DNA from 4 places in the Rossellomorea sp. LjRoot5 genome. Region 3 is predicted to be linked to each of the others. Evidence: riboswitches for the same ligand, from Rfam matches in the RefSeq annotation. Region 3 holds a riboswitch; each other region holds the start of a gene.
What was found. Region 3 has a riboswitch for S-adenosylmethionine ahead of ACSQ2E_RS12825 (methionine biosynthesis PLP-dependent protein). Riboswitches for the same ligand answer to the same signal wherever they lie in the genome.

Region 1: it holds a riboswitch for S-adenosylmethionine, as region 3 does, so the genes downstream of both, ACSQ2E_RS03205 (homoserine dehydrogenase) here and ACSQ2E_RS12825 (methionine biosynthesis PLP-dependent protein) in region 3, are expected to answer to the same signal.
Region 2: it holds a riboswitch for S-adenosylmethionine, as region 3 does, so the genes downstream of both, mtnK (S-methyl-5-thioribose kinase) here and ACSQ2E_RS12825 (methionine biosynthesis PLP-dependent protein) in region 3, are expected to answer to the same signal.
Region 4: it holds a riboswitch for S-adenosylmethionine, as region 3 does, so the genes downstream of both, ACSQ2E_RS06010 (methionine ABC transporter ATP-binding protein) here and ACSQ2E_RS12825 (methionine biosynthesis PLP-dependent protein) in region 3, are expected to answer to the same signal.

What each region holds. Positions count from the first base shown of each region.
Region 1 is NZ_CAXUQN020000001.1:656,227-663,746, forward strand. It holds gene aspA (aspartate ammonia-lyase) at 1-848, shown strand, start outside; gene ACSQ2E_RS03200 (DUF2254 domain-containing protein) at 976-2,361, opposite strand; SAM riboswitch class I at 2,609-2,719, shown strand; gene ACSQ2E_RS03205 (homoserine dehydrogenase) at 2,844-4,094, shown strand; gene ACSQ2E_RS03210 (aspartate kinase) at 4,145-5,341, shown strand; gene ACSQ2E_RS03215 (L,D-transpeptidase family protein) at 5,382-5,876, opposite strand; gene ACSQ2E_RS03220 (spore coat protein) at 6,000-6,638, opposite strand; gene ACSQ2E_RS03225 (LysE family transporter) at 6,775-7,404, shown strand; gene ACSQ2E_RS03230 (YqcI/YcgG family protein) at 7,469-7,520, shown strand, end outside.
Region 2 is NZ_CAXUQN020000001.1:2,902,148-2,909,667, forward strand. It holds gene ACSQ2E_RS14845 (pyridoxal phosphate-dependent aminotransferase) at 1-783, opposite strand, end outside; gene ACSQ2E_RS14850 (carbon-nitrogen family hydrolase) at 905-1,687, shown strand; SAM riboswitch class I at 1,781-1,936, shown strand; gene mtnK (S-methyl-5-thioribose kinase) at 2,054-3,238, shown strand; gene mtnA (S-methyl-5-thioribose-1-phosphate isomerase) at 3,254-4,306, shown strand; gene ACSQ2E_RS14865 (IS1182 family transposase) at 4,799-6,256, shown strand; gene ACSQ2E_RS14870 (metalloregulator ArsR/SmtB family transcription factor) at 6,526-7,119, opposite strand.
Region 3 is NZ_CAXUQN020000001.1:2,481,090-2,488,609, reverse strand. It holds gene ACSQ2E_RS12835 (tryptophan--tRNA ligase) at 1-898, shown strand, start outside; gene ACSQ2E_RS12830 (alcohol dehydrogenase catalytic domain-containing protein) at 984-2,117, opposite strand; SAM riboswitch class I at 2,426-2,535, shown strand; gene ACSQ2E_RS12825 (methionine biosynthesis PLP-dependent protein) at 2,627-3,751, shown strand; gene metC (cystathionine beta-lyase) at 3,744-4,928, shown strand; gene ACSQ2E_RS12815 (bifunctional homocysteine S-methyltransferase/methylenetetrahydrofolate reductase) at 4,944-6,794, shown strand; gene metH (methionine synthase) at 6,775-7,520, shown strand, end outside.
Region 4 is NZ_CAXUQN020000001.1:1,186,558-1,194,077, forward strand. It holds gene ACSQ2E_RS05995 (SDR family oxidoreductase) at 1-576, shown strand, start outside; gene ACSQ2E_RS06000 (aldo/keto reductase) at 652-1,623, shown strand; gene ACSQ2E_RS06005 (DUF2935 domain-containing protein) at 1,775-2,569, opposite strand; SAM riboswitch class I at 2,965-3,069, shown strand; gene ACSQ2E_RS06010 (methionine ABC transporter ATP-binding protein) at 3,191-4,216, shown strand; gene ACSQ2E_RS06015 (methionine ABC transporter permease) at 4,206-4,868, shown strand; gene ACSQ2E_RS06020 (MetQ/NlpA family ABC transporter substrate-binding protein) at 4,880-5,716, shown strand; gene ACSQ2E_RS06025 (M20 family metallopeptidase) at 5,729-6,925, shown strand; gene ACSQ2E_RS06030 (hypothetical protein) at 7,059-7,505, shown strand.

The DNA.
Region 1 (7,520 bases), 1.8 Mb from region 3:
CCGTACCGATCCGCCTTGGCCAGGAGTTTGAAGCGTACAGCAGAGTAGTGGAACGCGACATTAAACGTATCGGACGAACTCGCGATCATCTGTATGAAGTCAATATGGGGGCAACAGCAGTAGGGACCGGCTTGAACGCGGATCCTGTATATATAAATAGTGTTGTGAAGCACCTGGCTGATATCAGCGGTTTGCCACTGACAGGGGCTGAACACCTTGTCGATGCTACGCAAAATACGGATGCATACACAGAAGTGTCGGCTGCACTCAAGGTCTGCATGGTCAATATGTCCAAGATCGCCAATGACCTGCGTATGATGGCTTCTGGACCCCGTGCCGGACTTGGTGAAATTTCACTGCCAGCAAGACAGCCCGGCTCTTCCATCATGCCGGGTAAAGTGAATCCGGTCATGCCGGAACTGATCAATCAGGTAGCCTTCCAGGTGATGGGGAATGATCAGACTATTTCACTGGCCTCAGAAGCCGGCCAGCTTGAACTTAACGTAATGGAACCTGTTCTTGTATTCAATCTCCTTCAGTCCATCAGCATCATGAACAATGCGTTCAGAAGCTTTACGGACAACTGCCTCGTCGGGATCGAAGCGAATGAGACACGTATGAAGGAATATGTGGAAAACAGTGTAGGCATCATCACGGCGGTCAATCCTCACCTGGGATATGAAGTCGTTTCACGGATTGCCAGGGAAGCCATCCTAAAAGGGAAGTCTGTGAGAGAACTTTGTCTCGAATATGATGTTCTTACCGAAGAAGAGCTTGATCTGATCTTGAATCCTTTTGAAATGACGAATCCAGGAATTGCAGGGCGTGTACTTTTTGATCGGGAATAAGAGATATGAAAACGTTCCGTTAAGATAATGACGGAGCGTTTTTTTATAGCAGCTTGCGCAAGGAGAAGACCTCGCCATTGGCCAAACAAAGAAAAAGCTTGCTCCCTCATGGAAGGGAAGAAGCTTTTTACGTGTTTTCATTGGCTGACGGGTAGAATTTATTTTCTATTTTCTTATACTCCTCAAGGTTTTGAGTGAGCCGTGCCAGCTTATGGACTTCCTGCAGGAGAAAGGTCTTATCCAATTCATAAATGACTTCCCTCTCTATATGGTCAATGGTATTGCAGGCGAACTTCCAAATGGCTTCATGCTTGGCCGTTTGAATGGATTCAGCAATAAGGGCAAGTGCCCGCACAATGTCCGTGATGATCAAATGATTGTCTTTTGCATAGTGACGGATATAGCCAAATCCCCGATATAGGTAATAATCAAACGGTTCAGATTGAAGGACGACCCGGGTTCTTCCTTCCTCATCGATTAAGTAGGGGGTGAAGGATAAGTGATCCTCAATTGTCAGCATGAGGTCGGCCATCTGATCGATGGTATTAGACGCGGTTTTAGGGTCATCATTCCCGAGTGATTTGATTGCCACTTCGGCCAGCTTGTGAATCCCCATTTGCAAGTCTTGAATTTCAGTTTCTTTATGCCCCATTTCAATGAAGTCGAGGTAGAAATTTGTTGAAATATCCTTTGTGTCCGGTCCCCATATGCTCAAGATTTCATTTCCGGCCAAGACGTAGTCCCCGACTTTGTAATGAAGCTGAATGATAAGGTTCTCAGCCTTTGCCATTTGAATTATTCCTTGAAAATCGATTAATTGAATATAGCCTGAACCCCTAGCACTCACATGAAGGGTATTCTGTTTATACTGATCCATCGTATCGCCATGTTCTGTCGTACGATGGGTCTCCAAATCTTTTTTAAGCGTTTGGTTGATCATCACTTCAGAAACCTGCTTCATATTGTACGTAATATTATGGACCTGCATCCAAGTCGAGGCATGGTTGATGAAGAATATGAACGTAAGGGCTGTAAGGAACGCCAGTCCGATCGTCATGACCGGCGCAGCGACGAACATTTCGTCCTTTGAACTTCCGATAAAAAGGAAAAGGAAGAGCACGTAAACGAAACTGCCGTTGAAAATGCCGAGGGCGTGCTGCGTCTGTTTGTCCGAAATGAAATCCAACAGCATCCTGGGTGAAAACTGTCCGCTGAACATCGTCAGCACGACGAGCAGGGAATTGAGCGTAAAAGCACTGAGTGTCAGAATGCCACCTATGAGTGTGCTTACCAGTATGCGAGTGACAGATGCATCCATACTTAACATATCAAACGTATACTGTGACACTTCCAGATAGAGATCTAAATAAAGGGTAACGGCGACCATGAGAAAGGACAGGCATATGTATATAAAGGGCATATACCAAATGGTGAGCCTGATTTCATGCATGCGCTGCCGTTTTGACATGAGCAAATATTTTTGAATGGATAAAGGAAGGATCTTTTTTAACATGATCGAAACGTGTCCTTTCTAGTAAATGGATATGGGTTAGTTTTCCCTCTCTAACAGGGTTAAAACTCCCTTCAACCAAAAAGATTAATAGAAATAGGAGTATTCCAAACTAAACTTATTGGAAATGTCCCATCCGGCTTAAGTGAAAGAATTTTTAAAAAATAACAAAAATTCTATTGACGAAGGGGTGAATCCCCTATATAATCCAATTCATACTCAAATATCAAGTGAAAACATAACGTTATATCTCTTATCAAGAGCGGCGGAGGGATAGGCCCTATGAAGCCCGGCAACCTGCAGGATCAGTCTGTAAAGGTGCCAATTCCTACAGATTCCATGTGGATCTGGAAGATAAGGGGAGGAGCATGGTCAATCAGCCCTCTTCTTACAAGAAGAGGGCTTTTCTGCATACCCTCTTTCTTTCCACCACGCCTTCAGACAGGAATCGTACGTGCAGGTAAAACCGGAAAAAAGGAGGCTGAATGATGTCAGCGATAAATGTGGCGCTTCTGGGCTTTGGAACAGTTGGTCAAGGGGTCTATGAAGCCATTGATACTCATCAGGAAAGATTGAAAGAAGTACTCGGTAAAGAGGTGAAAATAAGGGCAATCCTCATTAAGGACCCCTCTAAGCAAAGGGAAATAGATCCGTCCATTTTGGTCACGACAGAATATAAAGACATTCTCGACATACCTGACCTTCATGTGATCTTTGAAGCGATAGTAGGAGAAGAACCGACTTATACGTATATTACTCAAGCCATCGAGAAGGGGATTCACGTCATAACGGCCAATAAAGCCATGTTTGCAAAATTCGGTCCCGATCTTTTGGAAAAGGCATTAAATCATGGGGTGTCCATTGGTTTCGAAGCGACCACGGCCGGAGGGATCCCGGTCATCGGCACCATCCGTCAGCTCCTGAAGGTAAATGAAATCAGAAGCATTCAAGGCATATTGAATGGGACATCCAACTTCATTCTATCCCAAATGAGGAAAAAGGGGCTTTCCTTTGAAACTGCTCTAAAGCAGGCGCAAGAGAAGGGATATGCCGAAGCGGATCCGACGAGCGACATTGAAGGATATGATGCCTTTTATAAGCTTCTGATCTTAAGTCAGACCGCCTTTGGCAAGCAGACTGACTGGAAGGATATCCGGCGGAAAGGGATCACACACTTGACGGCGGAATGGCTGCAGGCAGCCGAGTCCTTCCGTTTGCGATTCAAGCATGTTGGATCACTGGAACGTGACGGATTCAATCGCATCAAGGGAGGAGTGGAACCGACCCTTGTCCACGACACCCATCCTTTTTACGGGGTGGAGGATGTGGAAAACGCAATTTCACTGAAAGGGAGTCTGGTAGGGAGAGTCACACTACTCGGTCCCGGAGCGGGGAAATATCCGACTGGAAGTGCCATGGTGGAGGATTTCCTCTCCCTGATACAGGGGAAATACACCGTTTCTCCCGAAAAGACGGTGACGAGCGAAGATTCCCAAGAAGAAAGCATCAGCCAATGGGTCCTGCGGTTCAAGGAAAAAGAGGAATATCAAAGCTGGATTACACCGTTCACCTTAAAGGACCGCATTCAGCTTGGAGAATATCTTTACGTGTTTGTCGAAGGCAGAAAAGAAGATCTTGAATCTCTTCTTCAATCACATGACCACATTCAGGCTGTATCGATTTTACACGAAATTCCTCTTGAAAATGAAGTGAAGGAAGGAATCGGTGTTTTATGACGGCTGTAGGGAAAGCAGAAAATAGATCTGATAGAAAGTAGGGGGATCACTTGAGTATCATTGTTCAGAAATTTGGTGGAACCTCTGTAGGTTCTACGGATCGAATGAAGCGGGTGGCCGGTCAAATCGTGAAGGAAAAAGAAAAGGGGAATGACGTCGTGGTTGTCGTATCGGCGATGTCTAATACGACGGACATCCTTGTGAAACTGGCAGGGGAACTTTCTGATTATCCCGGTAAAAGAGAGATGGATATGCTCCTCGCGACAGGGGAACAGGTCACGATTTCCCTTCTGACGATGGCCCTTCAGCACAGAGGGATGAAGGCCATCTCCCTGACAGGTCGGCAGGCGGGGATTCGGACCGATGCAGTGTTCGGCAATGCAAAGATCACTTCCATTGATACGGGAAGGATAAAAGAAGAATTATCCGATGGACGAATCGTGGTGGTGGCCGGATTTCAAGGCGTCACCGAAGAGGGGGAGCTCACCACTTTAGGCAGGGGTGGATCCGATACGTCAGCTGCTGCATTGGCTTCAGCCCTGAATGCCGAGCGATGCGATATTTATACGGATGTGGACGGGGTGTATACCTCCGATCCGAGAGGGGTCGCCCGGGCTGCCAAAATCGACGGCCTATCTTATAATGACATGCTCCGGTTTGCCGTGATGGGAGCCAATGTCCTCCATCCGAGAGCGATTAAACACGCCAAGGAACATGGAGTACCTATGATCGTCCGTTCCAGTTTAAAAGAGGGGCGGGGAACCGTCATCAGCGGGAAAGTCCAAAGAAATGATGCCATCGTGGGGGTAGCCCTCCAGGAAGAAATCTCGGTCCTTACGATCCATGGATGCGATGGAGGGGAATCCTTGATCCTCTATGATCTTGATTCACACCATATTGAAACAGAAAGAATCAGGCATCCGCAAGGTCTGGCTCTGATCATTAAAGATCAGGATGTTCCCCTGGTGAAAAAAATCGTCAGGCAATATAACCAAGCCTACTCTCATTTTGACATAAGGGAAGATGTATCGAAGGTATGTGTGATTGGAAGCATCAAGTCTTCAGGGGAAGTAAAAGAAAAGGTCACGAATGTCTTCCATGATTACCACATAGGGAAGGTGTCCGTATGGGAATCGTCAGTGGGACTGAGCGCCATTGTCGATCGCACGGACGCTGAAAAGGCCGCAAGAATACTTCATATGCACTTCGGGTTGGACTATATAGAATCCAAAAGGGCGATTTTATAAAGGGAAAGAAGTGTATAGTCCGCCCTATACACTTCTTTCTTTATGGGGTGATGGATACGGGAGTCCCGATTGGTACGATGCCCGAGAGCTCTTCCACGTCTTTGTTATTCATACGTATACATCCTTTGGAGACTGCATTGCCTATGGAGGCGGGGTTATTCGTTCCGTGGATCCCATAGCTTTCTTTGGATAAACTCATCCACATCGTTCCAAAGGGCCCCCCGGGATTCGGTGCTTTATTGATGATGATGAATTCCCCGATGGGCGTTTCGAAAAGGATCCTTCCGACTGCAATGGGGTATTCTTTCACTTGAACACCATCTTTGAATAATCGGAGAGTCCGGTTGTTGACAGATACTTGAATTCTGTACGGATTCCCGGTGGTATCGGGGATTCCGGGGATGTTGATCGTCTGTCCAGGGTATAGTTGATCCGGGTCGATACCGGGATTGGCGTTCAGGATGTCAGGCAGGGGAGTCCTGAAATCCCTTGATATCTGATTAAGAGTTTCTCCTGTCTTGACGGTGTGAATCAATGGTACCAAACCTCCTATTTTCACCTTCTTATCATTCTATTCTATGTGTCAGGGGGAAAAGTGGTTCAATAGCTCATATTAAAAAAACCTGCATCCATGAAGGTGCAGGCTTTAAAGTATAGATCATTGGGGCAGGTTTTGCTGTGGGACAGTCGTATAGCTCTGCAGCATGAGGGCCATATCCTGTGCATTCAGTTGAGGAACCTGATAATACCCGTGTTTATTTTGGTAAAGGAATATTTCATAACTCATTTCAATGAAGTTCGGTACGCTGTCTGCCACAACTCGCCGCAGTACGGGATTTGTCATCTCGAGAGCCGTCATGGCAAGGAGTGTGGCCAGGGATTTCGTCTGGCCCAGCATATAAGCGGACAAGCCTTTATCCGAAAGCTCCTGGACGGAGTGATTCGGTTTTTTGGGTGCACCGGGTTTGATACCGTAAGTGGTCGTATGGTTTTGGGTCATTTGGTATTGTTGTGTCGGAATGATCGGGTCCTGTCCGGTCGAGAAACTTCCTACAATGGTATTGTACATAGTCGTCACGAAGTCTGTCTGGCGCTTGACGATATCTTTTAATTCCGGATCCTGAATGTGTTGATCATACATTTGATATTGATCCAGCATGCTGATGATCCCTGCGATGACTTCATGGGCATCAAATAGCTCATGCCCCCCATGGTCTTGACTTTGGGTGTTCATCATATTCGGTGGCATTTGAGAGCCGGGTTGTGGCATCCCATTGGGTTGACCTTGGTTATTCATATATATTCCTCCTTTATTGGCTTCGATGATTAGAATAACCCCGCAAAATAAAATTATGTATCACTCATTGTTGCCCTAATACTTCCCAGCCTGTCCGAATACAATAGGGAGAAGTCAATTTGAAGGTGGTACGGATATGAGTATATTTATTAGCTACATCGTTTTAGGGTTATCCCTGTCCGCGCCTATGGGACCGATCAATGCTGCCCAATTGGATAAGGGGATCCGCTTCGGTTTCTTCCACGCCTGGCTTGTTGGGATCGGTGGCATGGTGGCGGACGGGATCTTTATGCTCCTGATTTATTTTGGACTGGCTCAATTCATTGATACACCGATCATAAAATTATGTTTATGGATCTTTGGCTTTTTTATTTTGACCTATACGGGGATTGAAAGCATCCAGAAGTCGGGAACCCTCACATCCTCCTCATCTCAATCGAAGAATGAGTCGAAAGGGAGATCGTTTCGTACGGGTTTCTTTATGGCAATTTCGAATCCGTTAAGCATTTTATTCTGGCTTGGAATCTATGGATCGATCCTCGCCCAGACATCCAGATCATATGAATCCTCGCAGCTTTTCTTATATAGTTTGGGAATATTCCTGGGAATCACCCTTTGGGATGTGACAATGGCTTTTGTTGCGACGGGGGCAAGGAAGCTGGTGAGTCCCCTCATCCTGAGGATCATTTCCATCGTATCGGGTATCGTCCTGATGGGGTTTGGCATTTATTTCGGCGTAGAGGCCTGTCGGATATTGTTCGGTTAGACAGACACCCAATGGGCGCCCTCCTAATAGGATAGATGTGTAATCGTTAGGAGGGCTCGGCTACATGTTATATACAAAAAGTTGGATCGATCAACACTTGGAAGAACTTACTCCTT
Region 2 (7,520 bases), 420 kb from region 3:
TTCAATGACACTCTTATTCCCAACGGCAAAGCCGACTCTCCAGCCTGCCATATTATAGGTTTTCGATAATGTATATATCTCAATCCCGACATCCTTTGCACCTTCCGTCTCTAGAAAACTCACAGGCTTCTGTCCATCGAAACCGATCGCCCCATAAGCAAAGTCATGCACCACACAAATATCATGTTTTAACGCAAGTTCCACCGTGTCCTCAAAAAAGGATTTTGTGGCTGTCGCACCTGTTGGATTATTGGGGTAGTTGAGGAACATTAACTTTACCCTTTCCAATTCTTCACGGGAATGCACCCGATAGTCCGGGAGAAACCCATTTTCCTCTCTCAACGGCATCTTGATCATACTTGCTTCTGCCAATGCCACCCCCGATACATAATCCGGATAACCGGGATCAGGGACTAATACTCCGTCGCCGGGGTTCAATAAACATTGAGGGATTTCCACTAAACCCGCTTTTCCTCCGAAGAGAACCGCTACTTCGGTTTCTGGATCCATCTCCACACCGTATTCGCGGAAATAGAAGGCAGCGATTGCCTCTTTAAAGCTCGATAAACCACGAAATGGTGGATATTTGTGATTGGAAGGAGATTGAGCCGCTTCCGTTAATTTTTCCACAATATGTGAAGGCGTCGGCTGATCTGGATTTCCCTGCCCCAAATTAATGACGTCATGCCCCTCATTCACAACAGCATTCACTGTCCCTGCGAGGGAAGCGAAAAATTGTTCCGGTAATAAATCCAAGCGTTTTGCTTTTTCAAAGTGTTTCATCCATTCACCCACTCATTTTTTTGAAAATTAATTACTTTCAAATTCTAGTCACAAATGATATAACGGAACATACAGAATGTAAAGGAATAATTGACAAAAAGTACATAACGAGGTGAAGGTAATGATTCAAAAGGTTGGTCTCGCCCAGATGGATATCGTGTTTGGAAAACCTGCAGAAAACAAAGTTAAAGTGGAACAGTGGGTAAAAAAAGCAAAGGAAGAAGGGTGCGGTACCGTCGTTCTTCCTGAGCTGTGGACGACAGGTTATGATCTTACACGGATAGATGAGATCGCAGATGAAGAAGCCGAAGACTCTTCCTCCTTCCTGACTTCACTTTCAAAAAAATATTCCATTCACATCGTTGGTGGTTCTGTTGCCAATAAATCAAAAGATGGGGTAAGGAATACACTATTGGTGGCGGATGCTAATGGTGTGTTGGTGAAACAGTATTCAAAGCTTCACTTATTCAAACTAATGAATGAACATCATTATTTACTTCCTGGACAGGAAGACGGGGCGTTCTCTCTTGATGATAACAGGATGGCAGGACTTATTTGTTACGATATACGTTTTCCTGAATGGTTCAGGAAACATGTCATGATGGGAGCGAAGATCGTCTTTGTGGTGGCTGAATGGCCGGCGGCAAGAATTGATCACTGGCAGACTCTCTTAAGGGCACGTGCAATTGAAAATCAATGTTTTGTGCTCGCATGCAACCGTGTGGGGAGTGACCCTGGTAACGAATTCGGCGGCACCTCCCTTATCATCGACCCATGGGGTGAAATCCTTGCAAAAGGAACCCAAAGTGAACAGCTGGTCTCTGCTGAAATCAATTTGCAGGAAGTAGAAAAGGTCCGTAAACAAATTCCGATCTTTCAAGATCGGAGACCGGACTTTTATTAGAAATTACTAAAAAACCGTTGACATGGAAAATACTCCAATGGTACCATTCAATTCAAATGAACATTCAGAATTTTAATTTAATAGCACACGCAACTCTTATCAAGAGCTGGCTGAGGGATTTGGCCCTATGAAGCCCAGCAACCGACCGTAATACCGTTGTAAAACGGGGCGCAGTATGCGCCGGATGATCAATCCAGTAAGGCACGGTGCTAATTCCAACAGAAAGATAGTCTTTCTGGGAGATAAGAGGCGAAGAAGATGACTCTTCAAGCCTCTTTCGAACATGGAAAGAGGCTTTTCTTATGCCACGGAAAAGCCTCCCTAACACCCCTACTTTCATAAGGGTGCACTAAAGGAGGAAAGAAAATGGCAATCACTAAACTCAATACGTATCAACCACTGACGGAACAGTCGGCCATCGCTATGGCTGTACATTTAGGAATCTTTGAAGATGGTTCACTTTTAACATGTGAAGAAATCGGGGATGGGAACTTGAATCTGGTTTTTCATGTAGTTGAAAGGGATACAGATAAAGGAATCATCATCAAACAGGCCCTACCCTATGCAAAGGTTGTAGGTGAAAGCTGGCCACTTACGATCGAACGGGCAAGAATTGAAGCGGGTGCCCTACTCCTTCAGCGCTCATTTGTAGGAGACCTCGTCCCGGAAGTGTATCATTCTGATCCCTCCCTCGCCGTCACAGTAATGGAGGATTTAAGCAACCTCACAATCGCTCGTACCGGCTTGATCAATGGGAATAAGTACCCCCGATTATCTGATGACATTGGTACATTTCTTGCAAATACACTGTATTTCACATCTGATTATGCCCTTCATCCATTTAAGAAAAAGGAGTATGTGAAGGAATTTTCCAATCCTGAACTATGCAAAATCACAGAGGACCTGGTATTCACGGATCCATTTTTCAACAGTGAAACGAATGAGTTTGAGGAGGAATTATCCGGGGATGTGCAACAATTATGGGATGATTTCACTTTAAAGCTTGAGGTGGCGAAGCTCAAAAAGAGTTTCTTAACAGAAGGGGAAGCCCTGCTTCATGGAGACCTCCATACGGGCAGTATCTTTGTGGATGACCAACACACAAAAGTCATCGACCCGGAATTTGCTTTTTATGGACCGATCGGTTTCGATATCGGTCAGTTTATTGCAAACCTTATTTTCCAAGTGATCGCGAGTCCAGGTGAAAAGGAACCCGTCCTCCACCATATCGAAAATACTTGGAACGTCTTCTCTGCTACGTTCTCCAGACATTGGAAGGAAAGTGGCGACGCTTACACAAAGGTGAGTGGGTACCTTGAGTATGTATTGGAGAAGAGCTTTCAGGACAGCATCGGTTTTGCAGGATGCGAGTGCATCAGAAGGACGATCGGTCTTGCACACGTGGATGACCTCGAGAGCATCGAAGATAAAGAACAAAGATTAAAGGCCAAACGGGCATGCCTCAACCTTGGAAAAAAACTGATTGTAAATCGGAAACACATTCTTTCCATTGAAGAGCTTTTGACTTTAGTACGGTCACATTCTGAATAATTAAAGGAGATACTCATGACACATACACCAACCATTCCAACTTCACTCGAGTGGCATGAAGATCATTTACTGATTCTTAATCAACAAAAGCTGCCGAACACTGTGGAATATCTAACGCTAACGAACATTACAGACTATTACGAAGCCATCGTTTCACTTAAAGTGAGAGGTGCCCCGGCAATCGGGATCACAGCTGCCTATGGATTGGCTCATGCTGCTTGCCATTATGAAACAGACAATCTGACAGAATTCAATAACCTTTTCAGGAGGGATAAAGAATATCTCGCTGACTCGAGGCCGACGGCAGTCAACCTGGTCTGGGCATTGAATCGGTTGGAACAAGTTCTTGCCCTTGCACAATCCGTTAATGAAGCCAAGACCGACCTGCTTCATACTGCCATCCAGATCCACACTGAGGATGAGGAAGTATGCAGGATGATCGGTGAATACGCATTGGATGTATTAGATGACAAGAGGAAAATTATGACCATCTGTAATGCGGGATCTATTGCAACGAGTAAATATGGAACGGCACTTGCTCCCTTTCACCTAGGCCGGGAAAGGGGAATAGGGTTTCACGTATACGCCTGTGAAACACGCCCGGTCCTTCAGGGCGCACGACTTACTGCATGGGAGCTTCAGCAATCAGGTGTCGAAGTGACCCTCATTACTGACAGCATGGCCGCCCATACTATAAAAGAAAAAGGTGTGGAGGCCGTGATCGTCGGTGCAGACCGGATTTCTGCGAATGGGGATACCGCGAACAAAATCGGTACGTCCATGCTTTCAATCCTATGTCACCATTACAATATTCCATTTTACGTGGCTGCCCCTTCTTCGACTTTCGATCTCACCTCTAGAAACGGCGATGATATCCTGATTGAAGAAAGGGGCCCAGACGAAATCACGACGATGGCTGGCTCAATGATCGCACCCGAACATGTTCCTGTTTATAATCCAGCCTTTGATGTGACTTCTCATGAGTTGATCACAGGCATCATCACAGAAAAGGGCGTGCTGTATCCTCATTTTCAAGAAAGCATCCAACTGACCATGAACCTATCATAATCATGTTGAAAGAGGTTGGGACGAAAGTATTTAGTTGAAAGAAAATCCGAACGATCATTCGAAATTCTTTTTTGAAAATCGAAATCGTTCGGATTTTTCATTGGATGTTACTCTATTAGTGGCAGTGACCTTAACCGTTACTTATACAAATACTCTTTCTAAACAGATGTGAATGATTCATTCTGCTTCGACACACCCCAAATGATCGAAAATGAGAAAACTACAGTCTGTGTACGAATAACACCTATCTTGATGAATGACCCTTTTGTTATCATTGCTAAAGCACATTCAGTATATATAGCAGGATCTAGCTTTTGATTGGAGTGCAAGACGAAGACTCCTACGGGAAAAGCGGAATAGGTGAGACCCCGCAGGAACGACAGTGAGGCCACTGAAAAAGTCTAATTTCAGTCAGACAATCTTCATGAAAATGAGGATTGTCTGACTGTTTTATTTTATAATTAAAGTATTAGTGAATAGGTGGTGTTCTCAATGTTATCAAAACAAGAAGAATTAGTTTTAAGTCCATATTACGAGTTGTACAACCTCGTAGTTCCAAAAGATAACCTACTGCGACAAACGAAAGAACTCGTTGACTTCTCCTTTATACTGGATGAACTTAAAAAAAATTATAGTATTGATAATGGTAGAAACGCCATTCCACCTATTCGAATGTTTAAATACCTCTTACTGAAAGTGTTTTATGACTTATCAGATGTCGATGTTGTCGAACGCTCTCGATACGATTTGTCATTTAAATACTTTCTAGATCTCGCTCCTGAGGAGCCTGTAATTGACCCAAGTTCTCTTACTAAATTTCGAAGACTGCGTATTAAGGATATGAAATTACTTGATTTACTAATCGGAAAGACGGTAGAAATAGCCCTTGAGCACAATCTTTTATTAGGAAAATCCATTATCCTAGACGCCACTCATACTAGTTCTCGATATAACTCAAAATCAGCTACACAATACTTACAAGAATTGTCCAAAAAGCTTCGTAAGACGATTTACCAATATGATGAGAAAATGAAAGAAAGTTTCCCTAGTAAACCAGTTGACGGGGGCTACCAAGAAGAACTTACATACACCGAACAGTTAGTGTCTGTGGTTGAACGATCTCCACAAATTGCAAAAGTCCCATCCGTGAAGGAAAAGCTTAACGTTTTAAAGGAAGCCGTTGAAGATAGTAAGTATAATACCCATTTTTCAACGGATCCTGATGCGAGAGTCGGACACAAATCTGAAGACCATTCTTTTCATGGATATAAGACCCATCTTGCCCTTTCGGATGAAAGAATCATCACAGCGGCTATTATTACTTCCGGAGAAAAATCGGATGGTAACTATCTTCCTGACTTAATTGATAAAACGAAAAAAAATGGAGTTGAAATAGAGGCAGTCATTGGTGACAAAGCTTACTCTCGAAAAGAAAATCTCATTTATGCCAATAAAGAAAAACTTAAGCTCGTTTCTAAGCTGCATCCCCTTATAACAAATGGCAGAAGAAAAGATGACAGTTTCGTATATAACAAAGATGCAGGTCGCTATATGTGTCCCGCGGGACACTTGTCTAAAAACAGTGGACACATAAAAAAAAGAGACAAGAATCGTAACACACGAATAAAATTCTATTGGAACATTGAGAAATGTAAAGAGTGTCCGATTCGAGAAGGATGTTACACAGAAGGGGCGAAGACAAAGAGCTACTCTCTGACCATTAAATCAAAGGAACATTCGGAGCACGAGACATTCCAACATTCCGAAGAGTTCAAAGAACTCTCACGTTCTCGATATAAAATTGAGGCTAAGAATAGTGAACTCAAAAACAGACACGGGTACGATAAAGCCAACGCCGCGGGTCTATTAGGTATGCATATCCAAGGAGCCACCTCCATCTTCGCGGTGAATATCAAGCGAATAATAAAACTAATGAACGAAAAAAAGTAAGAAAGAAAGAAAAATGAGAGTGTATTATGGGAGAAAAACCCCCAAATACACTCTTTTTGTGTTCTTTAAAACTCATTTTTGTTTTACAAATCAAATAATCGGTATATTATCAGTGGCCTCAACGACAGTGACGAGGAGGCTCGCCTTCCGCCCGAGGAAAGCGAAGTCTTGCACGGAAATCAACAGCGGTGTATCAAGTGATCCTAACTAATTTATGATTGTTCGCCTTTAGAAGAAATGGATTTAGTTATGTCCCAGCCTCTTTCTTTTTAATCTGAAAGTTTAGTAGATGCCCACATTTCTTTCGGATTCACCTCATAGATGCCGTTTTCCCGATACATGAACTGGTGGATGATGAACTCTCTCCTCAAGGTGGCGAAATCTTCATGAAATTGGAGAATGTACTCATTCAACTCTTTTTCCTTATACTTTTCACCCACCTTCAGACCTTCCACGAGATGTTCAAGAATGAATAATTTTTTCTTTTGCTGGGCGGGAATACTTTTGATCCGTCCATTTTTCTCCAGAAAATTATTCTTCACTTTCTGTTTTTCTTTCACTAACTTCTCTGACATCGTCCTCTCCCCTTTCTCTTCTTGAGCAAACCTGTGAAGAACATCCCCGTGATGACTTAATACTTTTTTATTCAAATAGTAGTAAACCGTGTTCTTCTCTCTCCGTGAATAAACAAGATTGCACTCTTTCAGTTTCGTTAAATGGTGGGAGATCGTTGGCGCAGTAAGTCCCAGCTTTCCGGCTATGGCTCCCACATGCAAACTCTCTTCTGCCAATAAATAAACAATCTTGATACGGGTCGGGTCCCCCATAGTCTTATGAAACGCTATCTGCTTACTTAATTGCAACATTAATCCCCCTATCTTTTTCGACTTATATCTAATTAGATGATAATCTAAACAGATTGAATTATCAATTATTATTTTCAGAATCCCCCCCATAATTGTGTCACAAAAAATAAAAACGAGGCTGTGACAAAAGTATTTAGGCAAAAGAAAATCCGAACAATCATTCGAAATTCTTTTTTGAAAATCGAAATTGTTCGGATTGATCATTTGACTGTATACGTAATTGTTACTTTTGGATGTAGTAAGTAGTGGTTGATTTCCGCTCCAGGTGCTCGCTTTCCGCGGGGCGTGAGTTGAGCACCTTCCGCTCCAATCAACTTCCAAGCGTAAGGTTTCACTATAACAATGTAATGTCGAAATTGCTTCACCTATTGCATACATCAACTCTTATCTCTTAGTTG
Region 3 (7,520 bases):
ATCTTATAACACCGCTTATTTTGTTGCAGATTATCATGGTTTAACAAAGATCCATGATCCACTCGCAATGAAAGAACTTTCTTATGGGGTAGCGGCAGCGTGGTTAGCTTTAGGGTTGAATCCAGATCGAGCGATTTTTTACCGTCAATCTGATGTTCCTGAAATCTTTGAATTAAGCTGGATTCTTTCCTGCTTTGCACCAAAAGGATTAATGAACCGGGCTCATGCGTATAAATCTATGGTTGGAGATAATCAAAATGATGGCAGAGAAGTGGATTCTGGAGTCAACATGGGAGTTTTTACCTACCCGATATTGATGGCGGCGGATATCCTTTTATTTCAAACTGAATTGGTTCCGGTTGGAAAGGATCAAATTCAGCATGTTGAAATTGCCAGGGATTTAGCAGAAAGTTTTAATAAACAATATGGTGAAACATTTGTTCTTCCCGAGTATGTCATACAGGAAGAGACGTCTGTCCTCCCGGGACTTGATGGACGAAAGATGAGTAAAAGCTATAACAATACAATCCCATTATTCGAGGAACCAAAAAAGCTTCGAAAACTAATCAATAAAATAAAAACGGATTCCTCTCTTCCCGAAGAACCAAAGGATCCCGGCTCATCTGTTATTTTTTCGTTATACAAAGAATTCGCGTCGTCAGATCAAACCGAAATAATGAGAAAGAGGTTTCACTCCGGAATTGGCTGGGGTGAAGCAAAAGCAGAATTGTTTTCTGTGATGAACTCATTTATGAAAGAACCCCGTGACATGTACAACGAATTGGTAAGTGACACAGAGGCAATTGATCAAATTCTACTAAATGGTGCTGAAAAGGCAAGAAAAAAAATCACTCCTTTTATGAGGGAAATCAAACAAAAGATTGGTTTGTATCATTGATTGATACAATTAATTAAATAAATGTAACAAATGAAAACATTGGAAAAGCCGCATTTTGTCAGAATGCGGCTTTTCTTCCCACTTTTTAAGGTTTGAGTATTACTTTAATATTTCCATCGGACTTCTTATCAAAAATATCATACCCTTTTGCCGCTTCTTCAATTGAAAAGGTATGGGTGATGATGTCGGTAGGGTCAAATTGGTTCTCTTCGATCATATGGTATAATTTTGGCATCAGATGAATTACAGGTGCTTGTCCCATTTTAATGGAAACATTCCGGCTGAAAAAGTCCCCTAGAGGAAATCGATTTGCTTCTGTTGCATATACGCCAGTCAATTGGACAGTTCCGAACTTCCGAACCGCTTCTGAGGCTGTCTTGATCGGACTTATGGTCCCAAATTGATTATCAAAGTCAGAACCGAACGATTCATTTGGCTGAACGGTCCCATCCATTCCCACACAGTCTATCACAACATCAGCTCCCCCTTTAGTTTCTTCATGCAGGAGCGACCCGATATCGCTATGATTTTGAAAGTTGAATATTTCTGCTTGGTTGGTACGTTTAGCATGCGCAAGTCTATGATCTACCTGGTCTACTGCGATGACTCTTTCGGCGCCTTTCAATTTAGCGAATTTCTGGGCCATCAATCCAATTGGACCGCTACCTAATACAATGACCGTATCGCCTTTTTTTACACCACTGTTTTCTACGCTCCAGTAAGCAGTGGGTATTACATCGGAAAGGAAGAGAACACTTTCATCCTCCAGCTGACTTGAATCAGGGACTTTAAACGATGTGAAGTCTGCATACGGTACCCGCAGATACTCCGCCTGACCACCCGGGTATCCACCAAACATCTCAGTGAATCCGAAAAGACCGCCCACTTCTCCATGGGGATTGGACTCATCACATTGACTTTCCATTTGGTTCTCACAGAAAAAACATTTCCCACAGCCAATATTAAAAGGAATAACCACACGATCCCCTTTTTTAAGGGTTTTCACTTCCGATCCCACCTCTTCGACAATACCCATCGGTTCATGTCCCACAACATAATCTTGTTGCGGTTTTATTCCTCCCTTGTATAAATGTAAATCTGAACCGCAAATTCCGCTTGCAGTAATCCTTACGATGATGTCAGTATTTACTTGAATTTCTGGATTCGCTACTTCTTTCACGACCATCTTTTCTTTTCCTTGGAACGTAACGCCCTTCACTCTCATCACTCCTGTAAATTTTGTAAGATTCTTCTATGTGTTTAAACTCTTTTTGAGTGAGCTAAACATCAAGTCGTCCCAATTTTGAAAAACTGAATAAAGCGATGAGGAAGTCTTATTAGAAAATCTTGTTTAAACAGTGTTCCATCAATTATTAATTGGATTTAATTACCACTATTTATTCAAGCGTCCGTACCGATGGGATTTTAAATAAATAAAAAAATAAATTTAAAATTCTTACTTTTCATTGACAGTCTTCTATGTTTGGTATAAGTTATGGGAAAGTATTTTTTAAAAATTCATATTGTTTCTTATCAAGAGAGGTAGAGGGACTGGCCCGAAGACACCTCAGCAACCAGCCACAGTTACAGGTATGGTGCTAATTCCAGCAAGTTGATGTCAACTTGGACGATAAGAGGGAGAACGAACGTATAAAACCTTCTTATTTTCATAAGAAGGTTTTTTTGTTTTTCCCCTTTTCATTTTCTAGGGAAGAAAAGGAGAGAAGAATGTTGAAAAAACATATTGATACATTGCTTGTTCAGGCAGGCAATCGGAAGGATCCTGTTACTGGTGCCGTAAGCCTTCCCATTCATCTATCGACAGCATATGAACATAAAGGGATCGGTGAATCAACCGGTTATGATTATACGAGAACAGGTAATCCAACCAGGGCGACCCTTGAAGAAACATTGGCTCAATTGGAAGAGGGGCATAAAGGATTTGCATTCAGTTCGGGAATGGCTGCGATTCAGGCTATCCTGGGTTTATTCTCAAGTGGGGATGAATTGATTGTATCGAAGGATCTTTACGGAGGAAGCTACCGTTTATTTGTACAGTATGAAGCCCAATATAATATCAAATTTCATTTTGTAGATACAAGTGATGCTGACTCTATTAACGTACAAATTACGAAGCGGACGAAGGCTATATTTCTTGAAACACCAACCAACCCATTAATGAATGAAGCAAGTATTTCTGAGGTTGCCGGGATTTCAAAGGCGAATGGACTGCTCTTGGTCGTCGATAACACCTTCTATACACCTGTCCTCCAAAAACCGCTCAAAGAGGGTGCGGACCTGGTTATCCATAGCGCCACCAAATACTTAGGCGGCCATAATGACGTTCTGGCTGGAGTGGTTGTTGTAAACACAGAGGACTTAGCTGAAAGAATTTACACGATTCAAAATTCAATCGGTGCAGTGCTCTCACCATTTGATTGTTGGCTCTTAATACGAGGGATGAAAACCCTTAGCCTCAGAATGGCTCAGCATGAAAAAAATGCAGGGAGATTAGCCCAATATCTTGAAGGGCATGATTGTGTAACGGACGTCTTATATCCGGGGAAAGGAGGCATGCTTTCCTTTCGCATTGGTAAGGAAGAATGGGTCGGTCCCTTCCTACAAAATCTGAACCTTATTACATTTGCAGAAAGTTTAGGAGGAGTTGAAAGCTTTATCACCTATCCCGCCACCCAGACACATGCCGACATTCCTGAAGAAGAACGAAAAAGACTTGGTATCTGCAACAGACTACTCAGATTTTCTGTAGGAATTGAATTTATCGATGACCTGATTGAAGATTTGGAGAATGTTTTTCATCAATTGGAAAAAGAGGTGTTAACGTATGAGTAAAAAGCCATTTTCACTTCAGACGTCACTCATTCATTCCCGGGGATTTGATAAAGGGACAGGAGCTGTTTCTACTCCGATTCATCATGCTACAACTTTTCATCAACAGAATTTTGATCAATATGGAACGTATGATTACAGCCGTTCAGGGAATCCAACAAGGGAAACAGTCGAAGAAACGATAGCGGAATTAGAAGGCGGGGTAAGGGGCTTTGCCTTTTCATCCGGTATGGCGGCCATCTCAACAAGCTTTCTTTTGTTATCGAGTGGGGATCATGTTCTCGTATCGGAAGAAGTATATGGGGGGACCTACAGGATGATCACAGAAGTCCTTACTAAGTTTGATATAGAATACTCTTTTGTGAATATGAAGGATTTGCATGAAGTGGCTTGTGCAATTAAGCACAATACGAAGGTGATTTATATGGAAACTCCTTCGAACCCGTTATTGAATATTACCGATATTGAAGGGGTCGTGAAGCTTGCCAAGGCAAATGACTGTTTAACGTTTCTTGATAATACATTCATGACGCCACTGTTGCAAAGACCAATCAGTTTCGGGGTGGATGTTGTCCTTCACAGTGCGACGAAGTTTCTTGCCGGACATAGTGACGTCTTAGCGGGGCTTGCGGTAACAGGAAATGAAGAGATTGCCGGGAAACTTGCTTTTCTGCAGAATTCGTTTGGGGCGGTGCTCGGGGTACAGGATTGCTGGTTGCTCTTAAGAGGGCTGAAAACATTGCATGTTCGATTGAAGGAATCATCAGAGTCGGCTTATAAGATTGCAAGCTTTTTAGAAGGTAGAAAGGAAGTAGAAGAAGTATATTATCCGGGCTTGAGTTATCATCACGGTCGTGAAATTCAAGTTCGGCAGGCAGAGGGTCCCGGAGCGGTTCTTTCCTTCCGGTTAAAAGGGGAAGAGGAAGTGAAGCAACTCATCAAACATGTAAACATCCCCGTATTCGCCGTCAGTTTAGGAGCTGTTGAATCGATTTTATCCTATCCATCGAGAATGTCACATGCTTCTATGCCTAAAGCCGAAAGGGAAAGAAGAGGGATTACAGATGGATTATTGCGCTTATCCGTTGGTCTTGAAAACGCGGATGAATTAATTAAGGATCTACAAAACGGTTTAGAGAGTATACAAAAAATCAATCGAAACAACGTGATAAATTTGTAAAGAGGAGGGAGCGTCATGAAGCCGTTGCCGGAAGCATTAAAAGAGAGAATCTTGATTGCAGATGGAGCAATTGGAACATTGTTATATTCCTATGGAGTGGACAGATGCTTTGAAGAACTGAATCTTTCTCACCCAAATGAAGTGTTGAAAGTCCATAAAGAGTATATCGATGCAGGAGCAGATATCATTCAGACCAATACGTATGGAGCCAATTATCAAAAGCTTTCAAGATACGGACTCGAGGATTCGGTTAAGGAAATCAATACAGCTGCTGTTCGTCTGGCAAGAAAAGCAGCTGGAGAAAACACCTATATCCTTGGAACCATCGGGGGGATCAGGGGTATAAAACAAAATGTGTCTCTGGAAGAGATTAAAAGAAGCTTCCGGGAACAGCTTTACTGCTTATTATTAGAGGGGGTTGATGGCATTCTTCTGGAAACCTATTATGATTTCGAGGAACTGACCACCGTTCTTAGCATCGCTAAACGAGAAGCGGATATTCCCCTCATTGCTCAAGTTTCCCTGCATGAAACGGGAGTCCTTCAAAATGGAATGGAAATCAAAGACGCTCTTCAACAATTGGAGTTATTGGGGGCCGATGTTGTCGGCATCAATTGCCGGATGGGGCCATTTCACATGGTGAATTCATTAGAGGAAGTCCCCTTGCCGAAAAGGGCATTTCTATCCGTCTTTCCAAATGCGAGTCTCCCTAACTATGAAGAAGGTCGATTCTATTACTCTGCTGAGCCTGATTACTTTGGGGATATGAGCAATGAATTGCGGATCCAGGGTGCGAGAATCATTGGGGGTTGTTGTGGAACCACACCCGATCACATTCGTTCTGTAGCTTCAAGGTTGAAAAGCCGGGAGCCGGTGAAAGAAAAAGAAGTAAAAAAGAAAAAAGTAGTTCAGTTATCTTCACCATCCATCAGGGGAAGCTTGCTGCATGAGCAAGTAAGAGAAAAGAAAACCATTATCGTTGAACTCGATCCACCGAAGCATCTCGACACGAAATTGTTCTTCCAAGGGGCGTCGGCACTTAAGGAAACAGGCATTGACGCACTCACCCTTGCTGACAACCCGCTGGCAACGCCGCGTATTAGCAATGACGCGATCGGGAGTCTGGTCAAGTCGAAATACGATCTTACACCACTCGTTCATATCACTTGCCGTGACCGAAACCTGATTGGACTTCAATCCCATTTAATGGGCTTGCACACATTAGGAATACACAATCTATTAGCGATAACGGGTGACCCTGCAAAGATCGGGGATTTTCCAGGTGCTGCATCCGTTTATGATCTTTCTTCCCTGGAACTTATTGAACTCATTAAACAGAATAATGAGGGAATATCGTTTTCCGGTAAATCACTCCGGGAACGCACTCAATTTTCAGTGGGGGCAGCCTTTAATCCGAACTTCCGTCATTTAGACGCTTCTGTAAAAAGGCTTGAAAAGAAAAAGAAAGCCGGTGCCGACTATTTCATTTCTCAACCGATCTTTGGGAATGAACAGCTGATACAAATCCATGAAGCGACAAAGCATCTGGATGTTCCGGTTTTCATCGGAATCATGCCGTTGATCAGCTCAAGAAATGCAGAATTTCTCCACCATGAAGTGCCTGGTATCAATGTACCGGAAGAAACGAGGCAAAGAATGAAGGAAGCTGGAAGTGATCCTGTCATTGCTAGAACAGTCGGAATGGAGATAGCCAAAGATTTGCTGGATACAGCATTAGAACTATTTAATGGCATTTATCTCATCACACCTTTTTTACGATATGATATGAGCATTGAACTGATTCATCATATTCAAGAGAAAACCAACACTGAAAGAGAGGTTCCCTATGGCCATCACATTGTTTGAAGAACAGCTTAGAAAAAAAATACTCGTACTTGATGGAGCAATGGGGACGATGCTTCAACAAGCAAATTTATCCCCGGAGGATTTCGGAGGGAAAGAACTTGAAGGATGTAATGAAAATCTTGTCTTGACAGCGCCGGAGGTAATCTATGAGATCCATATGGAATATTTGAAAGCAGGGGCTGATATGATTGAAACGAATACCTTTGGCGCAACCCCCATCGTACTCGACGAATATGATTTAGGCTATAAAGCATACGAAATCAACAAAGTAGCAGCTGAAATCGCCAGAAAAGCAGTAGATGATGTCTCAACTCACGAGTGGCCAAGGTTCGTTGCGGGATCGCTTGGTCCAACTACTAAAACGTTATCCGTAACAGGAGGAGTAAGCTTTGATGAACTGGCAGACAACTACCGTGTTCAAGCAGAAGGCCTTCTCGATGGAGGGGCTGATGTGCTCTTACTTGAAACAAGTCAGGATGCTTTAAACGTAAAAGCAGCGAACCTCGGAATTCGAACGGCTTTCGAATCCAGAGGAAAAGAAATCCCGATTTTATTATCCGGAACCATTGAACCTATGGGCACGACACTGGCCGGGCAATCAATCGAATCATTTTATCTATCCCTTGAACATTTAAACCCTTTGGTCGTTGGTCTGAACTGTGCAACGGGGCCTGAATTTATGCGTGACCACATCCGTTCGTTATCGGGTTTAGCCACTACCTATGT
Region 4 (7,520 bases), 1.3 Mb from region 3:
ACCGATCATCATTCTATCACCGCAGCAGTAGAAAGTATCCGTAGCGAGTTAGGTCGTCTCGACGTCCTTATCAACAATGCGGGTATATCGCATGCGGGTGAACCTGGAAGGAAGCTTGAAGAGGTAGGTAAGTCAGGCAAACCAAGTGTTGCATCTATCGAAGAAGTACGCATGGTGTTTGAGACAAACGTATTTGGTGTGATTGCTGTCACACAAGCGATGCTACCGCTTCTTCGTAAAGCACCTGCCGCACGCATAGTCAATGTATCTAGTGGTTCAGGATCGCTGACACTTAACGCTGACCCGAACAATTCGCATCGTGAAATGTTCGGTGCAGTTTATAGCCCTTCAAAGACTGCACTTAATGCCATCACGCTTGCTTTTGCTATTGAACTTGAATCAACAGGTATTAAGGTCAATGCTGCATGCCCAGGTTTTACTGCAACGGAACTTAACAATTTTGAAGGGACAGGAACCGTTCAACAGGCAGCTCGCCATCCGGTAAGCCTTGCTCTTCTTGATGAGGGCGGTCCTACAGGCACGTTTTCGAATGAGAGACGTCAACTTCCGTGGTGATAATGGGAGTCTCTCGCTAATTTTAAAAAGTTAATCATTTTTTTTTATAAATTGCAGAAGGAGTGAGTTATACAAATGGAGTATAAAAAACTTGGAAAGTCTGGATTGGATGTTTCAGAACTATGTCTTGGAAGTATGAGCTTCGGAATACCTGAACGAGGAAATGCGCCATGGTCACTAAATGAAGAAAAGAGCAAACCAATCATAAAAAAAGCCCTTGAATTAGGCATAAATTTTTTCAGTACCGCTAATATGTACTCTGACGGCACAAGTGAAGAAATTCTAGGAAGAGCATTAAAGGATTTCTCTCGCCGTGACGAAGTAGTCATTGCTACAAAAGTATTCGTTCCGATGCGTAAAGGTCCAAATGCAATGGGGCTTTCCCGCAAATCGATTATGACGGAAGTTGATAATAGTCTAAAACGCTTGGGTACGGACTACGTCGATTTGTATCAAATCCATCGATGGGATCCTAACATACCGATTGAAGAGACAATGGAGACTCTACATGATCTAGTTAAGAAAGGCAAGGTAAGGTATATCGGAGCATCCTCCATGTCAGCTTGGCAGTTCGCAAAAGCTCAACATGTAGCAGAACGCAACGGTTGGACTCGGTTCATTTCTATGGAAAATAGACTTAACTTGCTTTATCGAGAGGAAGAAAGAGAAATGTTGCCTTTTTGTAAAGATGATGGAGTTGGCGTGACACCATATCTACCTTTTGCTGCAGGTCGCTTAACCCGAGAGTGGAATGAGCAGACCTTTCGATCAGAGAATGACCAAGTAGCTAAGGCCCTGTTTATAAAGACAGAAGAAGCCGATCGCAAATTGGCGGAAAGAGTCGCAGAGGTTGCTGCGAATCGAGGCATTCCACGCGCACAGGTCGCACTTGCATGGTTGTTACAAAAGGAAGAAGTCACAGCACCAATCATTGGGGCGACCAAGATAAGCCATCTCGAAGATGCAGTGTCCTCCTTATCAGTCAGATTGACATCTGAAGAGATTAAGAGTTTAGAAGAACTTTATGTACCACATCCATTGGTATAAATAGTTGAAGATCAAATTAAAATAAGACCACACATTTTGGATATGTCTCATATGTGTGGTTTTTTTACTATCAAGCAATGCATTCCTCTAACCAAAAGTCATATTTTCAATTCCTTAAATTAGTGTTGAAAGTTGAAATTATTATATGATCTTATTTTTGATTCCCGTTAATATTTGCTTCAAATAAATCAATGATTTCCAAGAATCTCTCAGCCTCTCTAAATGTATGATCAGCTAAAAGGGGGTGAATATTGCTTTTAATACGACATGCCTCAATTAATTCTCTTGCTGTTTTCTTAAAATCTCTTAACGAAACCACTGAGACTCTGTTTTGATCCAAGAACTGATCCAGTAATGGTTCAGTCTCTGATTGATGACGCATAGAATCTAAATCAACTGCCTGAAACATTAGCTGATCAAAATCATGGCTGAATTCTCTGGCCTGTTCAACCAACTGCCTTTCTGAAGGATCTAAAAGATGCCCGATGAACTTGGCGTGGTCAGCCATAATTTTTAAAAAGAATACATTTTCCTGGATTACATCATCCGGTGTAGGTGCGAGCCTGCCTTCATTTAGTTCCTTTAATCGATTAGCAAAGTAGGCAGCCTCCCTACTTGTATGATCAATTAACAGGGGGAAATTATTATGCCTGATTTCACATCTAAGGGTTAACCCTAATATCTTTCGTTTATAACCCCATATAGCAGCAGCTGCTTGGTAAACCTCGCTATTGAATGCTTGAACCTGACGTAATTCAGAATTTAACGTGAATCTAGATAATTTTTCTTCTATCTTTTTAAATAAAGTGATGAACTGTTTAGCTTCTTCAATTAGTTGTGATTGCTCATAGGTGAAACCCAAACTTAAAAATAAGGCATGTTCTTTCATTATCCTGGACCAGAATCTAATTTCATCCAACGATCTTGCAACGAATGGATTTGTCATGAAATCCTCCTCTTATTTGAATATTCCTTTCAATATACGTGTTGTAACGTTGTCTTATTCCAGATGAACCGTTTGAAAAGATTTGTGTAGGAATGGATTTTTTTCGTGAGAACGTATCGGATTTTGTGTCACCACAAAAGTATCTGCCGAGGAAAATCTGTGCTTTTTGCAGCAAAATTTTATCGTCTGAACTTTTTTGTCGATCTTCAATTTGCTTCTCTTTGAAAAGCGTAAAATAGCGCTACAACTAGTTAAAGACAGGCTAAAGTAACCAATTTGATGATGTCCTCCTTAATGAAATTTTTTCAAAAACAGGATTGACAACCCAACTGAAATCCTTTACCATTACCCTAATGCATAAACGCATCATAACTTTAACTTAATAAAGCGATATCTTCTTATCAAGAGAGGTGGAGGGACTGGCCCTGCGATACCTCGGCAACGGGTTCTTATGAATACCGTGCCAATTCCATCAAGTCATATGACTTGAAAGATGAGAAGAGCGGGACATATACATATTTTTGTGCCTCTCTTCTTATGAAGGGGGGCACTTTTTATTTTCAGGCATGTCCTTAAATCCAGGCATCAGGAAGAATACATAGGGAAAGGAGCAAGTCCTATATGATCAGAGTTCAGAATGTTACGAAAGTTTTTGAGACGAAGGATGGCCCCTTCACCGCTTTGAGGGATGTTTCCTTTGAAGTGAAGAAGGGAGAGATTTATGGTGTGATCGGATTCAGTGGGGCAGGAAAAAGCACGCTTGTCCGCTGTCTCAATTTTTTAGAAAAACCATCTTCGGGTGATATTTTCATAGAGGGGCGCAGCCTGAAGGACCAATCGGCCATCGATCTGAGGAAAGAGCGGCACCGCATCGGGATGATTTTTCAGCACTTCAATCTGTTTCAATCCCGGACGGTGGCGGGGAATATCGCCTATCCTCTGAAACTGGCAAAATGGCCGAAAGATAAAATCAACAAAAGAGTAAAGGAGTTGCTTGCATTTGTCGGGCTTGAAGACAAAGCGAAACATTATCCCGATGAACTATCAGGAGGGCAGAAGCAAAGGGTGGGGATAGCAAGGGCCCTGGCGACGTCGCCTTCGATTCTGCTCTGTGATGAAGCCACATCAGCACTGGATCCTCAGACGACGGAATCGATTCTGAATTTATTAAAGAGAATCAATGCGGAGTATGGCATTACGATTGTGATGATCACCCACGAAATGGGGGTCATCCGGGAAATCTGTGATAAGGTCGCGGTCATGGAAAATGGAGAAATCGTGGAAGAGGGAAGCGTCTTCGATATCTTCTCCAACCCGCAGACCCGGACGACGAGAAACTTTGTGAAGAGTGTCATGAATGATCAGCTGCCGGCATCGGTTCTTGATAAATTGAATGACAGCAAAGAAGGACGCATCTGCCGTCTCATTTTCAAAGGGGATTCAACGGGCACGCCGATCCTTTCCGAAACGGCAAAGAAATTCAATGCCCATATCAATGTATTGTTCGGACAGATCACGGAACTTCAGGGCAAGCCGTTCGGTAATCTCATCGTACAGATCATCGGCAGCAAGAACGAAACGGAAGAAATCCTGGAATATTGGAAGAACAGATTATTCGTAAGCGAGGTGGAGAAGCGTGCAAGTTAACTGGGAATTATTCTGGCCACGAATTATAGAAGCGACATGGGATACATTGGCGATGGTGTCATTCTCCCTCCTGTTTGCAACGTTGATCGGACTTCCCCTCGGCATCATCGTCGTGGTGACGAGGAAGGGGCACTTACTCGAACATAAAGCCGTCTTTTCAGTACTCAGCAGCATCATCAACGTGTTTCGTTCGATCCCATTCATCATCTTGATGGTGGCGATCATCCCTTTTACAAGATTGGTAGTGGGCACTTCGATCGGAACGGCGGCAGCCGTCGTACCGCTTGTCGTATTTGCGGCACCGTATATTGCAAGACTGGTAGAGAGCTCGCTCCTTGAAGTGGAACCGGGTGTCATTGAAGCGGCGGAGTCCATGGGGGCAGGGCCGTGGCAGATCATCTTCGGGATCCTCATTCCTGAAGCATTGAGCACACTGGTCCTGAATATCACAATCGCGACCATCGGACTTGTCGGGGCATCGGCCATGGCCGGGGCAGTCGGAGGCGGTGGCCTCGGGGATCTCGCCATTGCTTACGGATATCAGCGATTTGAAACATCCGTCATGATTGTGACTGTCATCATTTTAGTCGTGATGGTGCAGGGACTTCAGACAGCAGGAAATACATTATCAAAAATCATCAGGAGACGATAGGAGAGAGGAATATGAAAAAATCAATCAGCCTGGCAAGTATCGCGATTCTATTATTTACCCTACTATTGAGCGGATGCTCGGGAAACAGTGCATCCGGCTCTGGAGAAAAAGAAGTCGTGAAAGTCGGAGTGAATGGATCCGGGGTGCCGATTTGGGAGTATATGAAAGAGAAAGCAGCGAAGGAAGGGATTGACATCGAGATTGTGGAGTTTGCCGATTACGTGAGACCGAACCAGGCGCTGGCCGATGGGGATATCGACCTGAACGCCTTCCAGACGATTTCGTATTTTGACTCTTTCGTTGAAGAACATAATCTGGACCTTGTACCAATCGGCTCGACGATCATCGCGCCGATGGGCATCTATTCGGAAAAATATAAATCGGTAGAAGACTTACCGAAAGGAAGCAAGGTAGCCGTCCCTCAAGAGGCGACGAACCTCGGCCGTGCCCTTCTCTTACTGGAAGAAGCAGGTTTGATACAACTGAAAGAAGGATTTGATCAGTCACAGGGTCTCGAAGCCATCAAAGAAAACCCGAAAAACCTTGAATTCACACCGGTCGTTGCTGCCCAGACACCGAGGGTACTGCCGGATGTTGCGGCATCGATCATCAATAATGGTGTGGCGGTGGAAGCAGGACTCGTCCCGGTCGATGACAGCATCTATATCGAAGGAGCGGAATCCAAGCCGTTCATCAATATCATTGCGGCCCAGGAAAAAGATAAAGACAATAAGACTTATAAAAAAATCGTTGAGCTCTATCAGCAAGATGACGTAGCGGAACATATCAAGAAATCATACAAAGATTCCCTGATCCCGACATTCGTGCCGGTCAGTGAATTGCATTAGGAGGGAAAAGAGATGAGTCAACCAGCAGTGATTGCAGATCGTAAAAACAATATCGTCTCAGCAGTCGATCAATTGGCGGTGAAACTCGTGTCGACCAGCCATCAGATCCACGACAAACCTGAAATCGGAAACGAAGAGTTTTTTGCTTCAGAGACCTTGACCACCCTCCTTGAAGCCAACGGGTTCTCCATTGAACGGGGAGTGGCGGGTCATGAGACTTCCTTTGTGGCACGCAAACATTCAGGGAAAGAAGGGCCGGTCATCGGCTACCTGGCTGAATATGACGCCCTGCCTGGACTCGGTCACGCCTGCGGTCACAATATCATCGGGACGGCAAGCTGCGGGGCGGCCATCGCCCTGTCGTCCGTACTCGAGGAAACAGGAGGGGAAGTGGTGGTGTTCGGGACTCCTGCCGAGGAAGGCGGCCCGAACGGAAGTGCGAAGGGCAGTTTTGTAAAAGCAGGCTTGTTCGCAGGAGTAGATGCCTGCATGATGGTTCATCCGTTCAACCGAACAACGCAGACAGGAAAAACCCTAGCGGTGGACCCGCTTGATTTCGAATTTAAAGGAAGGTCTGCCCATGCGGCAGCTTCCTCTGAAGACGGCATCAATGCCCTCGATGGTGTGATCCAGCTGTTCAACGGGATTAACGCCCTTCGCCAGCATGTGACCGATGATGTACGGATCCACGGCATCATCACCCACGGCGGAGACGCCCCCAACATCGTCCCTGACTATGCAAAAGCCCGTTTCTATATACGCGCTGCAACCAGGGAATCATGCAATGAAGTCACGAAGAAAGTAAAAGCGATCGCTGAGGGATCGGCCCTTGCCACCGGGACGAAACTAAATATCATCAAAATCCAAAATGAAGTCGATCACTTTCAGCTCAACCGCCGTTTCGATCAAGTATTCCAGCGCTCCATTGAGTCACTGGGCGAATCCTTCGACGATACGGAACGAAAGGGACTCGGCTCATCCGACGCCGGAAACGTCAGCCGGGTGGTCCCGACCATCCACCCCTATATCAAAATCGGGCCCGAATCCCTCGTCGTCCATACGAACGAATTCAGGGAAGCGGCGAAATCCACCGAGGGTGACCGTGCCCTTGTGATCGGGGCAAAGGCACTTGCCTTGACGGGGTATGAACTGCTGACAGATATGGGGCTTTTAGAAGAAATATGGAAAGAGTTCGGTTCAGGAAAATAAAGACGAAGAGACAGCCAAATCACGGTTGTCTTTTTTGTATTAATGGAGAATGTTCCAATGTTTAACAAAAACCCTAAGAGGATAATGAATAAATGAGAGAAAGTATCGTAGAAACCAAAGAAAGGAGAACGACATGAAAAAACTACTGATTGCAGGAAACCTATTTTTCGCACTCTTGATCCTGGGAGCATGTGGTTCAGAAGAGGCCGAGCCGGAAGAGAATACCTCAAGCGATACGGCAGAAATGAGCGACCAGCAGGATTCGAAGGAAATGGAAGATCAGGCGGCCGAAATGCTCGACAGTGAGAAGCTGCAGGAACGAATCCAAAAGGGTATGGACCTCGATTCCTATTCTGCTGAATTAACAGCAATGGAGGAAAAAGGAAAAACCACCCTCGTCAAAAAATACAACTTGACCGGGAATAAAGAAATAAAAGCGCAAATTCTCCAATCCTCAGACGGGTTTGTCGCAGTCGAAACCGATGGACTTGAAGTGACAGATGTTTCAAGCTATAAATCCATGAAAGAAGTCGAGGATCATTTAAACGAAAAGGATATGGAAGAAGATATGAGTGAGTAAACGTTCCATACCAGG